DNA from 3 places in the Rhizobium sp. PRIMUS64 genome. Region 3 is predicted to be linked to each of the others. Evidence: predicted binding sites of a transcription regulator. Region 3 holds the regulator's gene; each other region holds the start of a gene.
What was found. The regulator LexA, encoded in region 3, represses DNA repair genes until DNA is damaged. The targets are predictions, from matches to a motif close to TGTTCNNNNTGTGTTCNG.

Region 1 (5,345 bases), on a different contig from region 3:
CCGTGCGGAGTTCGAGCGCCGACGCGTCTCGTCTTTCAGAGCCCGGTTGAAATCACGCTCCTGGACCTGCTTGCGGCGTTCGACAATCATCGACTTGATCGCCTGAATGCAAACCCGCTCGATCTCCGCGTAGGAATAGCCCTCAAGCGACGGGATGAAAGCTGCGGGCTCGAACGTGGTGGCAACGTTTTTGAACTTCATACGCAGGAAGCGATCAATCATTCTGCGATCAGGCCGCTCAAACCATACGACTTCGTCGAATCGGCGCCAAACCGCGGGATCAAGTGCCTGGTCCAGATTCGTAGCCGCGATCAGAAAACCCTTGGGCCTGATCTGGTCTATGAACAGCAAAAGGCTGTTCACGACCCGGCGCAGCTCATTGTGCTCACCGCTGTCGTCGCGCGCTCGAGCAAGCGCGTCGAACTCGTCGAAGAACAAAACGCAGGGCTGTTTGCGCGCGAACTCAAAAATCTTGCGAATATTGGAAGCCGTCTCACCGAGATAGGATGAAATGAGCCTGTCGAGTTTGACGACGAAGAACGGCAGACCGAGTTCCGCTGCAAAAATCTCTGCGCAAAGCGTCTTGCCGCAACCAGGTGGCCCACAGAAAAGCACCTTCGAGCGGACCTGCAACCCATGGCGGCGAAGGTCCTCCCCGCGCCGAAATTCTTTGACCAAGCCCAGCAGCACACGAACGTTCATTGCGCTGAGGACAATATCCCCCTTAGTGTGTTGAGGCTCGATCCGTTCTATAAAGTCGGATGCCGCCTCCGGAAAAGGAAGGAGAGGCGCGAGCGCTTTCGGAGGGGATGGACGGCTTGTCCCACCCTCAAGCGTCTTCCTCAAGGTCTTTGCCAACGCCAGATTGTTCTTCTTTTCCTCTTCTGTGATGATCTGTTCTGCAACGGCGCGGAACTCGTCGTCCCGACCGTAGCTTGCCAGCAATTTTTTCATCAATTCGCCGCGTGCCATTGGTCGCCTGAAGAGGTTTCTACCGAGAATCAGCCTGTCATCACAGGCTTAACCCATTTGGTACGTCAATAGAGAGTTCGTCAACTCTACGCGTCGATCGTTCAACTAACAAGGCTAGCCGCAAGGTCCGGTGTCGACGGAAATCGCCGTATCGAAATGGAAATCATCGTCCCTCCCAGCCGTTGTTCAACTCTTGGAAAGCCTGCCGCACCTCCTCCCGCGGCAGGCTTTTTCGTTTTCCGATACATTCAAGCTCTGAGTTCAGGCGTCAAAGCAGACTGCCCTGCTCCACCAGCTCTCCGGATTTCGAAACGATCGTGGATCCGTACGGTTCGCGGGACGAGATGATCAGCGCGTCATTCGGTAACGGGCGGGCCAGTTCCTTGGCCTCTTCCCATGGCGCCCGCATCCGGGTGTCCGTCTCCTCCTTCGTCAGCAACACGACCGGCATCGCCTTTCCATGGATTGGCTTCACCAGGTCGTTGGGATCCGTGGTCAAAAACCCATAGAGATCGTCGGTCGTCAGCCCGTCCCTGACCTTTCGGACACTCTGCCATTGCGGCACATGGATGCCGGCAAAGAACATCAGCGGTTTGGTTGCGTCACGGGCGAACCAGGCGTTCGGCACGTTGCCGCCTTGCTCCTGGCTGGCAGGATCCGGCTCGGCGAAACTGGTGACCGGGACGAGGCATCTGTTTTCGACACCGAACCATCGCTTCCAATGCGGAAAATTGAGCTTGCGCACATTGGTCGTGCCGCGGTCGGCCTCCATCCGGATCAGTTCTTCGAGATCGAATGGCTTGCCCTTGGCCGCAAGTTTCTCGGCCTTGGCTTTGGCGGACTTCTCGAGCGTGAAGCGCGGCGAGGGCAGTCCCCAGCGTGCATGGACCAGTTGTTTCTTCCCGTCGGCGGTGTTGCGGACGATCGGCCCCATCTGATCGGGGTTCATCTGGTAGGCCGGCATCAGGTTGATCAGGCTTTCGGCGTCCTGGGCCCACTTCGCGACCCAGTCCCTGTCTTCCATCCGATAAAGGTTACACATTGTGGGCCATCTGCTCCGCTTGAGCTCAGTGGAGGACAATCTAGCGTATGGCGCTGATTTCGCTAGTCGAGCCGGAAGACGTCGGCATTGTCCTGCCGTTCTCGCAAACCCTTGTAAGATGGATGACGGAGTTTCCCGTCTGTCGTCCAGGCGCGAAACTCGATCTCGGCAATCAGCGTCGGTTCGACCCAGACGATATCGGCACTTCCGGAATAGGGCAGGGGCGGCTGCTTTCGCTTCCAGCGCAGCTTGTCCAGCATCTTCCGCAATCGGATGGCCTCGGTTTCCTTGAAACCCGTGCCGACGCTTCCGACGTGGACGAGATTGCTCCCGCGATAGGCGGCAAGCACGAACGAGCCGAAGCCGGCAGGGGACGCCGATGACCTCTCATAGCCGACAATGAAGAAGGCCTCGCTGTGGACGCATTTGATCTTAACCCAATCCCCGGTTCGGCCGGAAATATAGGGACGATCGAGGTGTTTGCCGACGATGCCTTCCAGGCCGAGGCGGCAGACATGCTCAAACAGGACGGCTGGTTCGGTGTCGAATGTTTCCGACGGCCGAATAGCACCGTCTTTTCCGTTCAACGCGTCATCGAGAAGATGCCGGCGCGATCGGTATTCGACACCGCGCAGATCGTGTCCGTCGAGATAGATGAGATCGAAAGCGTAGAAGATGGCGTCAGACGCCCGGTTACCGGCTTGTCTGCCGGATGCGCCCAACGATTGCTGCAGCAGCCCGAAATCCGGCCGGCCCTCTGCGTCCAGCACGACGGCCTCGCCATCGATGATCATCGTCGCCGGCCCGAGCGCCCGGGCGGCCTCTACGATCGCCGGAAATCGGTGCGTCCAGTCATGGCCGCCGCGGGTGAGAATCCTTATCCCTTGAGGCTCGATGTGAACAGCCAGGCGATAGCCATCCCATTTCAGCTCCCAACTCCATTCTTTCCCTTTTGGAGGATGGCTCTTCAATTGCGCCAACGCAGGTTCGACGCGGTCTGGCATCGGATCGAAAGGCAGCTGTGGCTGGGCCGGATTTCGCTTGCCTCGCGGCTTTGAGCGGATCGGAGCCTCGGTATCACGAAGGAGGGGTTTTGATCTCGGAGGCCTGGTCATGCCGACAGTTCAGCAGAAAAATCTTAAAGACACTGTGACGATGCCGACTTGTCCCCGCAATTCACACAAAGGGAGTAGCACTCGCAGGCGCTCCGAAAAAAACCTCCAGCCGCTACCCACCTGATTCTCTTGGGTATTCGTGCGATTCCTAATGTTCAGGATAATATTCCCATCCTCCGGTTGCTTGACTCTTCAAGTCGGCGGGAACAGATAGGGAACATCCGCATTTTGATCGACATGATGTCGGCCGCCAACACGACCTTTAAGGGAGCCGTGAACGATGACTGCTGCCCGTGAACGGGTGATTTCCGATCTGCGCGAGCGCATCGCTTCGCTGGAGGGCGTGTCAGCCAGAAAGGCCGGCTGTCTTTCCTTCGGTGTGCCGGAAATCGATGCAGTCCTGCCGGGAGGTGGTCTGGCCTATGGCGCCTTGCACGAATTCGCCGGTGGCGGGTCGGGCACGGTGGATGGTGCGGCGGCAGCGCTTTTCGCCGCCGGCATCGCAGCGCGCACCAAAGGCCCGATCGTCTGGTGCCTGACGCGGCCGGACCTGTTTTTTCCGGCACTCGCTGAGGTCGGCCTCCATGCCGACCGGGTGATCTTTGTCGAGTCCGACAAGGAAGAGGACGTGCTCGCCAATATGGAGGAGGGGCTGTCCTTCGGCGGCCTTGGCGCCGTCGTTGGTGAACTTGTCCGATTGCCCATGGTCGGCTCCCGCCGGCTACAGCTGGCGGCCGAGAAAACAGGGACGATGGCGCTCGCCGTCCGACGCTGGCGCAGGCAAACGGAGGCGAATGATTTCGGGCAGCCGACGGCGTCGACCACGAGGTGGCGGGTGAGCGTCATGCCGTCGGAGGAGCTGCCAGTGCCGGGTGTCGGCAGGGCCCAGTGGTTGCTGGAACTGATGCGCGTGAAAGCGGGTGAATGTGCTGAGTTTCTCGTGAGGGCGTGCGATGACAAGGGTCGTCTCGATCTATCTCCCGGATCTGCCGACGGATCGCATTCGTCGCGCCGATCCGTCTATTCCGCCTGAACAGGCGATCGCCGTGATCGCCAGGAGCGGCTCGAAACGCTGGGTAGCGGCCGCAGACACCGCCGCCCGAAAAGCTGGCGTCCATGTCGGCATGCCGGCTGCCAAAGCGCAGGCGCTGTTTCGCGGTCTGATGCTGGTCGATGCAGATCCTGCGGCGGATGCCGCAGCACTCGAACGCATTACCCTTTGGGCGCTGACGCTCTATTCTCCGATCGTCGCGGTCGATGGGATCGATGGCATTGTCATGGATACTGAAGGCGCCGATCACCTGCAGGGTGGCGAACTGCCGATGGTGACGAGGATCGCCAACCAGTTCCTGGCCAGAAAGCTCACGCCCCGCATCGCTGTCGCCGACACCTGGGGCACGGCGCATGCCTGTGCCCGTGCCATCAGCCGTGAGACGGTCATCGTGCCGATCGGCGAGACCGTGCGCGCCGTCGAGAAGCTGCCGATATCGTTGCTTCGCCTTCCCGGCGCGGTCGTCAGCGACCTTCGCACGCTCGGCTTCCAGACCATCGGCGAATTGGCCAATACGCCGCGCGCGCCGCTGACGCTTCGCTTCGGGCCGGAGATCGGCCGGCGGCTCGATCAGATGTTCGGCCGTATCTGCGAGCCGATCGATCCGATCCGTACCGCCGAGCTCGTCGAGGTCAGCCGCGTCTTTGCCGAGCCGATCGGTGCTTCCGAGACGATCAACAAATATGTCTCACGACTGGTCGTGCAACTGATCGAGGAACTGCAAAAGCGCGGTCTTGGCGTTCGCCGTGCGGATCTGATCGTCGAGAAGGTCGACGGAACGCGGCAGGCAATCCGCGCCGGGACGGTCAAGCCGGTGCGCGATGTCGCCTGGCTGACAAAGCTGTTTCGTGACCGGACGGAAAAGATCGAGCCCGGCTTCGGGATCGAGAAGCTCACCCTGGTCGCTGTCATGGCCGAACCGCTGGAGGAGCGCCAGAAATCCTCGTCGTTGGTCGAGGACGAAATCACGGACGTGACGCCGCTAATCGATATCTACGGCAACCGTGGCCAGCGCGTTTATCGGGTGGCGCCCGTTGCGTCCGATGTGCCGGAGCGCTCCGTCCAGCGGATCAGTGCCGCGGCCGATCCGGTCGAAGTCACCTGGGTCAACCATTGGCGCCGGCCGGTCCGGTTGCTGGCCCGTCCGGAGCTGATCGAGGCGATC
Region 2 (5,345 bases), on a different contig from region 3:
AATGTAAACGCCATTCTCCGTGCGAGAGGCGACAGTATTCGACAAATTAGAATGCTTGGGGCATGAACGTTAAGGTTTTAATTTACAGTATTTCTTTGATAATACAACCGTGCGGAACGTGCTATCCGGGTCGAAAGAGGTGTTCAGAAGATGATTTCTCGTGAGATTTTGCGCTTTTGTTTGAGTACGCAAGCGCTTTGCAACAATTGGTTTTGTGTCTCTCGAATAGGGTGCGGAGCGTAGCTTCGTTCGTGGTTCGGACACACAGAAGGTCGTAAACGCGATGGTCGGGCTACGATGACAGGGAACGGGGCAAGTGACTGTTGGCACCGGCTACGTGAACAGGAGAAGCTGTGGTAGTTCCCGCTGGCTTGCCTTGCGCTCCAACGACGACAGCGTCACGCCAAGCAGCCTGATGCCTCTGCTGACCGGAAAGATCGCCTGCAGAAGCAAGTTCACCGCATTCTCCAGGTCAGCGAGTGATCCAAACGGCAGCGCCACGGTTTTGCTGCGCGTGACCTGAGAGAAGTTGGCGTACTTCACCTTCAGCGTCACCGTTTTGGCGCTAATTTCGTTGGCATCGCAATAAGTCCAAACCTTCTCGATCAGAGGTTGGACGCCCGCCCGGGCCGGATCGAACGAATGAATGTCGGCCATAAACGTATCTTCCGCGCCAACGGATTTCCGGACGCGATTTGGCTTGACCTGTCGGTCGTCAATCCCGCGTGCAATGCCGTAGAAATAGGGTCCAGACTTCCCGAAGTGTTCGATCAGGAAGTCGAGGCTGCGGGCTTTAAGATCAGCACCGGTCTCGATGCCAAGTCGATGCATCTTCTCCGCAGTTGCTGGGCCGACGCCATGGAATTTCTTGACGGGAAGGTTCTCCACGAACGCCGGGCCGTTCTTCGGAGTGATCACCGCCTGTCCATTTGGCTTGTTGAGATCGCTCGCCATTTTCGCCAGGAACTTATTATATGAAATTCCGGCAGATGCGTTCAGCCCGGTCGCTGCCTTGATCTTGGCGCGTATCTCCTGCGCGATCTCAGTCGCGATTTCCATGCCCTTCAGATTGTCGGTGACATCGAGATATGCTTCGTCGAGCGATAGTGGTTCGATCAGCGGCGTGTATTCGGCGAATATCTCCCGGATTTGCTGCGAGACCGCCTTGTAGACATCGAAACGGGGCCTGACGAAGATCAGATCGGGACATTTGCGCTTGGCTGTAACCGACGGCATTGCGGAATGGACGCCAAACTTGCGAGCCTCGTAGCTTGCCGCAGCAACGACGCCACGGGCCTCCGACCCGCCGACGGCGACAGGCTTGTCGCGGAGATCGGGATTGTCGCGCTGCTCGACGGAGGCGTAAAAGGCATCCATGTCCACATGAATTACCTTGCGCTGTCGATTGCCGTTGTCGCGTGTCGCATCCATGGTTTAATCAGGCGTCTTAATTATCCGAGATTCCATCATCTTCGAGGTCCTCTTCCTTGTCTGGCGGAAAGCGCAGCATCTCCTGCTGATATTCAAGGTCCGCAATTTGGTCGAACAACATTTGCTCGTAGTTTGAAAGGACGCTCCCGAGATGCGCCAGACAGTCGATGGGCAGCTCACTGCCGTCATCGGTCGCCACCCTGACCCTTCCTGCGTAGACAACGTCTATATATGTTTGGACCGTCTGAAGTTCACTCTTCGCAAACTCGATCTTCGATCCAATCGCTGCGATGCGCAGTTCTTCGGCGGTGGTGTCAAATGGCGTTACCACCAATTTCTGCAGGTTTTCGTCGAAAGAGGCCACATTCTCTGCCATTGGATTTTCTCCTCTTCAACCCGGCATCGGACGAACCACGGCTAGTTCATCTTAGGTATTTTTTCTTATCGATGACATTTTAGCGGCTGTGGCTGTTCCGTTGTTAGGCGGTTGAATCCATTCGTTCTTCGGCTCAAGCGATATTTGTCAGGTTGCAGTTCGCTGAACGCTCGCCTGAATACGCACATTGACTCACATTCCGATAAGGAACAAACAAAGAACATATCCGCTTTTGAGCGCGATGAAAACCTGATTTTGGCAAGGGCTCCGTATGGCGCAGAACGCGGCGAACGCCATCATTTCCGATCTTCGAGATCGCATCCAGCACCTCGAAGGGACGGTCGCCCGTGCCAAAACGGTCTTGCCGTTCGGTGTTCGCGACATCGACGGGCACCTTCCGGGTGGCGGTTTGGCTTACGGGGCGTTGCACGAATTTGCCGGAGGCGGAGCAGGAGCAGTCGACGGGGCTGCGGCTGCCCTGTTCGTGGCAGGGATCGCTGCACGGACGAAGGGCAAGGTGGTCTGGTGCCTAGCTCGTCCCGACCTATTCGCCCCGGCGCTTGCTCAGGTCGGCCTTCATCCAGATCGGGTCATCTATGTCGAAGCGATCCGGGAGGAATATGTGCTCGAAGCCTGCGAAGAGGCGTTGCGGTTCGGAGGACTTGGGGCCGTCGTCGCCGAATTGGTCCGGTTGCCGATGGTAGCTTCGCGCCGCCTTCAACTTGCCGCCGAAGGGTCCGGGACCATCGGTATGGTGATCCGTCGATGGCGGCGGCAGACCGAGGCCGGAGACTTTGGACATCCAACAGCGGCGGCAACGCGGTGGCGAATATCCGTCCTGCCATCGGAGCCGCTTCCGGTTCCAGGCATCGGCCGGGCGCGGTGGTTGGCGGAATTGATCAGGGTCAAAGCAGGTGAAAGTGCGGATTTTGAAATAGGTGCATGCGATGCCCAGGGTCGTATCAGTCTTTTTGCCGACACTGGCAACGGATCGGATCAGACGCGCCGATCCGTGCATACCGGCTGAGAGCCCGCTCGTTGTTGTCGCACGGAGCGGCTCGAAACGCTGGCTGTCGGCTGTCGATCAGAATGCAGCAATGGTCGGCCTGCACGTTGGCATGGCAGCCGCAAAAGCACAGGCACTTGTCCAGGGTCTGCATATGGTTGACGCCGATCCGGCGGCCGATCTTGCTGCACTCGAACGCCTCACGATCTGGGCGCTGTCTCAATATTCACCGGTTGTGGCAACCGATCCTCCTGATGGCATCGTCATGGACACGGAAGGGGCCGACCACCTGCAAGGTGGGGAAGAGCTAATGCTGTCCGGTCTCGTGAACCGGTTTCGCGCACGCGGTCTGCCAGCTCGTGCTGTCATTGCCGATACCTGGGGAGCGGCGTTCGGGTTGGCCCGATCTATGACGGCGGAAACCAAGGTCATTCCGGCTGGGAAAACGGCTGATGCCGTTGCGCAACTTCCCCTGTCGTCGCTGCGGTTCAGCGCCGAGACGATAGTGAGCCTACGCACGCTCGGCTTTAAAACCGTCGGCGAGCTGGCTGCGACACCTCGTGCGCCGCTTGCCCTGCGCTTCGGCCCAGAGATCGGCCGTCGTCTCGACCAGATGTTCGGCCGCGTCGCCGAACCCATTGATCCGATCCGCTGTCCTGAGATCATCGAAGTCCATCGTGCCTTCGCCGAACCAATCGGCACTGCGGAAACCATTGCGAAGTATGTTTCGCGGCTTGTGGCAGCACTCTGTCTCGAACTGCAGGCCAAGGGGCTAGGTGTCCGGCGCACCGACCTGATTGTCCATCGGGTCGACAACACGATTCAGGCACTGCGAGCAGGGACGGCGAAGCCCGTGCGAGATGTCGCCTGGCTGACGAAAATCCTCCATGATCGCATCGAGAAGATCGATCCCGGCTTTGGTATCGAGAAACTCAGTCTTGCGGCAACTATGGTGGAGCCGCTGAACGACAGACAGATCGTTTCCAGTCTCGTGGAGGCCACTGGCATCGATATCACCTCCCTGATCGATGTACTGGGCAACCGGGGAACGCACCGCATTTATCGGCAAGCCCCAGTCGCCAGTGATGTGCCGGAGCGCTCAGTACAGCGCATCTCGCCGGTCGCCGATGAAGACGGGCGGACATGGCCGCTGACCTGGCCCCGGCCGGTGCGCCTGATGGATCGCCCGGAGCTGATTGAGGTAATCGCCCTGCTGCCCGACCATCCTCCTGTGTCCTTCGTCTGGCGCGGCAAACGCAGGCGCGTCAAACGTGCCGATGGTCCTGAGAGGATATTCGGAGAATGGTGGCAGCGAACATCCGAATGGACGGCCGTCCGCGACTATTTCACGGTCGAGGATGAGGCGGGTGAGCGCTACTGGATTTACCGTTCCGGTGACGGCGTTGATCCGCAGACCGGTTCCCATCGGTGGTTTATCCACGGGATGTTCGCATGAGATACGCAGAACTCCAGGTCACGACACACTTCAGTTTTCTTCGTGGCGCATCCTCGTCCGACGAGCTGTTTGCCACCGCCAAGGAACTCGGCATCGAAGCGCTCGGAATCGTCGACCGCAACAGCCTGGCCGGTATCGTCCGGGCACTGGAGGCATCGCGTGCCACAGGCCTGCGGCTGGTTGTCGGCTGTCGCCTTGATCTGCAGGACGGCATGTCGATCCTGGTCTACCCGACGGATCGTGCGGCCTATTCGCGTTTGACGCGGCTGCTGACCCTCGGCAAGTCGCGCGGCGGCAAGGCGAAGTGCATTCTGAACCTTGAAGACGTTGCACTCTACGCCGAGGGCTTGCTCGGCATGCTTGTTCCCGATTTGCCGGATGAGACCTGCGCCATCCAACTTCGGAAGATGGCCAAGGTGTTCGGCGACCAGGCTTATGTTTCGCTCTGCCTTCGACGTCGTCCCAACGACCAGATGCGGTTGCACGAGATTTCCAACATGGCGGTTCGGCACCGGGTGAAGACAGTCGTCACCAATGACGTGCTCTTCCACGACCCCTCGCGCCGCCAGCTCCAGGATGTTGTTACCTGCATCAGGACGAAAACGACAATCGATGATGTGGGTTTCGAACGCGAGCGCCATGCCGACAGGTATTTGAAACCAGCTGAAGAGATGGAGCGGCTGTTTCCCCAATATCCGGAGGCGTTGGCCCGGACCCTGGAGATTGTCGAGCGCTGCAAGTTCTCCATGGATGAGCTGACCTACCAGTATCCAGAAGAAGCTCTGATCCCCGGCATGTCGGCGCAACAATCGCTGGAGCATTACACCTGGGAAGGCATAAAGGTGCGCTATCCGGATGGGCTGCCCGAACATGTCGAAAAGACAATTCGACATGAATTCGCTCTCATCAAGACGATGCGATACGCCCCCTATTTTTTGACAGTTTTTTCCATCGTCCGTTATGCCCGATCCCAAGGCATCCTTTGCCAAGGCCGTGGCTCCGCTGCGAATTCGGCCGTCTGCTTCGTGCTGGGCATCACATCAATTGATCCAGAGACTAATGACCTCCTGTTCGAG
Region 3 (5,345 bases):
CTCTAAAAACCGGGCAATAAAAAACCCGCGCCGGGAAGGCGCGGGTTAAACCATTGAACATCAGATCCGATCAGCCGCGAATGATCGAGCGGCCGGCATACTGGGCCTGCGGGCCGAGGCCCTCTTCGATGCGGATCAGCTGGTTGTACTTGGCAAGACGGTCGGAACGCGACAGCGAGCCGGTCTTGATCTGACCGCAGTTGGTGGCGACGGCGAGATCGGCGATGGTCGAATCTTCGGTCTCGCCGGAGCGGTGCGACATGACGGCGGTATAGGCCGCCTTGTGCGCCGTGTTGACGGCATCGAGCGTTTCCGTCAGCGAGCCGATCTGGTTGACCTTGACGAGGATCGAGTTGGCGACGCCCATGCGGATGCCGTCGCGAAGACGGGCGGAGTTGGTAACGAAGAGATCGTCGCCGACGAGCTGGGTCTTCTTGCCGGTCAGGTCGGTCAGCGTCTTCCAGCCGTCCCAATCGTCTTCGGCCATGCCGTCCTCGATCGAGATGATCGGATACTTGGCGGCGAGCTCAGCCAGATATTCGGCCATGGCGCCCGATTCCAGCGTGCGGCCTTCCCCTTCGAGAACGTATTTGCCGTCCTTGAAGAATTCGGTCGAGGCGCAGTCGAGGCCGAGGTAGATGTCCTCGCCCGGCTTGTAGCCGGCTTTCTCGACCGACTTCATGATGAAGTCGAGAGCTTCCGAAGCACTCTTCAGACCCGGTGCGAAACCGCCTTCGTCGCCGACATTGGTGTTATGGCCCTGCGCGGCAAGTTCCTTGCGCAGCGTATGGAAGACTTCCGAACCCATGCGCACGGCTTCGGCGATCGAATCGGCGCCGACCGGCAGGATCATGAATTCCTGGAAATCGATCGGATTGTCGGCGTGGGCGCCGCCGTTGATGATGTTCATCATCGGCACCGGCAGCAGGCTGGCGGAAGCGCCGCCGACATACCGGTAGAGCGGCAGGCCGGACGCCTGGGCGGCAGCCTTGGCGACGGCGAGCGACACGCCGAGGATGGCGTTGGCGCCGAGGCGCGACTTGTTCGGCGTGCCGTCCAGCTCGATCATGATATTGTCGATCTGGATCTGGTTTTCGGCGTCGATGCCACCGATCGCGTCGAAGATCTCGGTGTTGGCGGCTTCCACCGCCTTTTCGACACCCTTGCCCAGGTAGCGCTTGCCGCCGTCGCGCAGTTCGACCGCCTCATGCGCGCCCGTCGAGGCGCCCGAGGGAACGGCCGCGCGGCCCATGCTGCCATCTTCGAGATAGACATCGACTTCGACGGTGGGGTTGCCACGGCTATCGAGAATCTCGCGGGCGATGATATCGGTGATTGCAGTCATGGGTTCTTCCTGCTCGGTGGGTGGTGATAAGTCGGTTCGAAACCTGTCTTAGTCGAAGGCGTGCAAATTACAATGCTGCAATTTCCAGCCTTCGAAAGCGTTCGGATCTCGCCTAAAGAGCGTCGCGATCTTTCAGATTCGCTTGCCACGCTTTAGGTCTTTGGCTTTCCGCATGTCGTTGTCGCAAAACCGCTGCACACTTTTTCGCGACATGCCTATAGCACGATCATGTCAGGCTGTTGAACGTCAAGCCTTGGCGACCGCATCGAAGGCAAGCAGCTTTTCAAGCAGCCGCGGCATGTCCTTGAGATAGACCATGTTCGGGCCGTCGGAAGGTGCATTGTCGGGGTCCTGGTGGGTTTCGACGAAGACGCCGGCAATACCGGTGGCCACTGCTGCGCGCGCCAGCGTTTCCACGAATTCCCGCTGACCGCCGGAGGAATCGCCCTGCCCGCCCGGCTGCGCAACGGAATGGGTGGCATCGAAGATAACGGGCGCGCCCATCGCCGCCATGATCGGCAGCGAACGCATGTCGGAAACCAGCGTATTATAACCGAAGGAGGCGCCACGCTCGCACAGCAGCACGTTCGGATTGCCGCTGGCGTTGAGCTTCTTCAGGACGTTCTTCATATCCCAGGGAGCGAGGAACTGGCCCTTCTTGACATTGACGACGCGGCCGGTCTTGGCGGCGGCGATGAGAAGGTCGGTCTGGCGGCAAAGGAAGGCCGGGATCTGCAGGACGTCGACGACCTTTGCCACCTCCGCGCATTGCTCGGCGGTATGAACGTCGGTCAGGACAGGAAAGCCGAATTCCTTCTTGAGGTCAGCAAAGACCTCCATGCCCTTTTCGATCCCGATGCCGCGTTCAGCCGAAAGAGAAGTGCGGTTCGCCTTGTCGAAGGAGCTCTTGTAAACGAGGCCGATGCCGAGCTTTGCGCAAAGCTCTTTCAGCGTACCGGCAACCATGAAGGCGTGGTCGCGGCTCTCCATCTGGCAGGGACCGGCAATCAGCGACAGGCGGCCGGTATTGGAAAAGGTCACCTGGCCTTGGCCTTCGCCGATCTTGACTTCGGAATTCGTCTCAGTGCTCATCGTGTCTCCTCGAAGGCGAAGAGCGTGCCCTGCCCGGGCGCGGGCTTCACCAGAATGCGATTGTTCTTGCGCGTGTATGTCACCCCGTTAGCAGCCAAATGCGCTTCTGTCACGGCAAGATCGGCGACAATGAAGAGGATTGCCCGGCCACGCAGGCCGCGATCGGCGGATGAGCCGGCGATCTCGAAATAGGCTTCTAGCCCTTCCGGCGTCATCAGGCTGATTTTCGCGTTCGAAGCAGCAACATTGACGCCAAAACCGGTTTTCTCGACTGCCGCCTGCGCCACGGCAAGGCCGACGAAGGCTCCGAAAGCGGCGGCATCAGGCGCGCAGAGCGCGATCTCGGCAATGCCGGTGACGCCATTGGCATGCGTCTCCAGCGCGCCGCGGTCGGCCGGCAGCGGATTGACGCGTTCGACGCTGAAAAGGAAGAGATCGGGCGCTCGCAGGTCGCCGGCAAAAGCCAGCTTGAAGCCGGCGATGCTCTCAGAACCGTCCGGCATCGTCATCGGCCGGGTGAACTGCAGCATCTCGCCGGCGCTCGATCCGTTGCCGACGAAGTTCTGATGATCGATGCCGGCATCCTTACTGCCGAAAGCAAGCCCCGAAAGCCCCTCCTCGCCGCAGCGGAAGCGGAAGGCCCGGTTGCGGGCGGTGAAAACATTGCCTTGCCGCGCTGAGGCCTCGCTCTCCTCGACACTCGCAATCCCGAGCGGCTCCAGATAGGTCTTGTCGGCAAAAAAGACGCAGGCGTTTTCCGTTCCGAAGGGATGGCGTGCATCGGCGGCAACGGTGAAGCCGAGCTTGCCAAGCCTCTCGCGCGCCAGATCGATATTGACGACGGGCAGCACCACATGATCCAGCGGGTGCGGCTTGGCGGAACGCTCGTTCATGATATCCCTCCTGGAAACGGCAAGAGATGTGCGATGGCGCGCCCCTCAATGCAAGAGATGTGTCCCAATCCGGCGAATGAAAATAAAAATCTCAACGAGTTGGCGCCAAGTTTTACGGAAATTTAGCTACTTGCGGAACACATATGGAACATATAGTGTCTGTTCTGGATTTGTTTCAATCACGAGGTCACAACGTCGATGCTCACGCGCAAACAACAGGAGCTTCTCCTTTTCATTCATGAGCGCATGAAGGAATCCGGCGTTCCGCCATCTTTCGACGAAATGAAGGATGCCCTGGACCTCGCTTCCAAGTCCGGGATTCACCGGCTGATTACGGCGCTCGAGGAACGTGGCTTCATTCGCCGCCTACCGAACCGCGCCCGTGCGCTCGAGGTTATCAAGCTTCCGGAGGCCTACAGCCCCAGCATTCAGCCCCGGCGGGGCTTTTCGCCCAGCGTCATCGAGGGCAGCCTTGGCAAGCCGCAGCCGGTCGCCACTCCTGCTCCCGCAAAACCCGTCGCCGACAACGGCAACTCGGTCTCCGTGCCGGTCATGGGCCGTATCGCCGCCGGTGTTCCGATCTCGGCGATCCAGAACAACACCCACGACATCGTCGTTCCGGCCGACATGCTCGGTTCCGGTGAACATTATGCGCTCGAGGTCAAGGGCGATTCGATGATCGACGCCGGCATCTTCGACGGCGACACCGTGATTATTCGCAACGGCAGCACCGCAAGTCCTGGTGACATCGTCGTTGCTCTCGTCGACGACGAAGAAGCGACACTCAAACGCTTCCGCCGCAAAGGCGCCTCGATCGCGCTGGAGGCGGCCAACCCGGCTTACGAGACCCGGATTTTCGGGCCGGACCGCGTCAAGGTTCAGGGCAAGCTCGTCGGCCTCATTCGCCGCTATCACTGACATCAGGCATTCTAGATTCGGCAAAACTGTTGCTGCGCCAGTCATAGGCGCGATGCCGCATCCATGGCCGCGACAATGCATCGAATGCGGTTGCGACCTCCAGGCCGGCGTCGGCGAAGCGCAACTCGACGGAACCGGTCCTGCGCAGCGTTTCGCCGGTGAAGAGCGTCGCCCCTGAGCGGCAGCTGTTGAAGCGCAGGCGGACCGACGTCACGACGATATCGGCCGCGTCGCATGCTGGACCGAGATAGGCGGCATTGTCGATGACAGCAACCACGTGACCATTGCCAAGCCTTGATGTGCACCAGGCCTTCTTGACGCAGGAAAAGCGGTTTGCTTCACCGGCCGCTGCAGCCGCCCGCATCGCCGACCTTGCTTCGTTCTGCTGATCGCGGGAAAGCCTGACGCGGCGGTCTTCTCCCTCCGGCGGAAGAACAGGACCATCCAGCATCTTCGGCGGGTGATGCGTCGGCAGGACCAGCGCTCTCTGCCACTGGTCGAAGATGAAATCCGGCGGTCTTCCACGGTTGGAAGCCATGGCCCCCGCCTCGACGATTGCGACGAGACCACCATCCTCCGAAATCGCCAGATCCGGCGGCCGGGGAACCGGCAGAAGCAAGAGGACGAGCGTCGACACCGCGATGATCGATGTGCCGATATGGCGCAGCCGGGTGCGGAGCAGCGTCAGCAGCAGAAAGCCTGCGACGGCTATCGCGAAATACGAAGCGGGCAAGCGGCCGATGCCGATGTCGCCACCCCAGCCGGACACCGTCTTTGCGATCGCGATCACCAGATCGAGGCCGAATCCGACGACCTTCCAAGGCAAAACGTCCAGACCGAAAGGCATGAGCAGCATCGCCAGCAACCCGGCCGGCATGATGATGAAGGAGATGATCGGCATCGTCGCGAGGTTTGCCGGCAGGCCATAGGCAGTCAGGCGATGAAAATGCTCGATCGAAAACAGCGCGGTGGAAAAGCCGCCGATCAGCGAGGTCAGGAAGACGCCGCCGAAGAAACCCGCAACCGTAACGACGGGCCGAAAAACCGGCAGCTTCAGGAAAGCGTTTTCGCGGACGCGCCGGTCCTTCCACAGCTGG

Region 1: the regulator LexA is predicted to act here: its motif matches at 3,332-3,349, upstream of MOV76_RS02525 (ImuA family protein).
Region 2: the regulator LexA is predicted to act here: its motif matches at 2,013-2,030, upstream of MOV76_RS34200 (ImuA family protein).

Annotation. Positions count from the first base shown of each region.
Region 1 covers NZ_JALBGX010000003.1:42,580-47,924, forward strand. Annotated here, with positions in the region: gene MOV76_RS02510 (AAA family ATPase) at 1-954, opposite strand, end outside; gene MOV76_RS02515 (SOS response-associated peptidase family protein) at 1,241-2,014, opposite strand; gene ligD (non-homologous end-joining DNA ligase) at 2,077-3,129, opposite strand; gene MOV76_RS02525 (ImuA family protein) at 3,410-4,162, shown strand; gene MOV76_RS02530 (DNA polymerase Y family protein) at 4,083-5,345, shown strand, end outside.
Region 2 covers NZ_JALBGX010000158.1:2,268-7,612, reverse strand. Annotated here, with positions in the region: gene dinB (DNA polymerase IV) at 334-1,431, opposite strand; gene MOV76_RS34205 (hypothetical protein) at 1,448-1,807, opposite strand; gene MOV76_RS34200 (ImuA family protein) at 2,079-2,834, shown strand; gene MOV76_RS34195 (DNA polymerase Y family protein) at 2,755-4,269, shown strand; gene MOV76_RS34190 (error-prone DNA polymerase) at 4,266-5,345, shown strand, end outside.
Region 3 covers NZ_JALBGX010000170.1:3,331-8,675, forward strand. Annotated here, with positions in the region: gene eno (phosphopyruvate hydratase) at 71-1,345, opposite strand; gene kdsA (3-deoxy-8-phosphooctulonate synthase) at 1,592-2,437, opposite strand; gene MOV76_RS35040 (VOC family protein) at 2,434-3,330, opposite strand; gene lexA (transcriptional repressor LexA) at 3,529-4,248, shown strand; gene MOV76_RS35050 (ComEC/Rec2 family competence protein) at 4,229-5,345, opposite strand, start outside.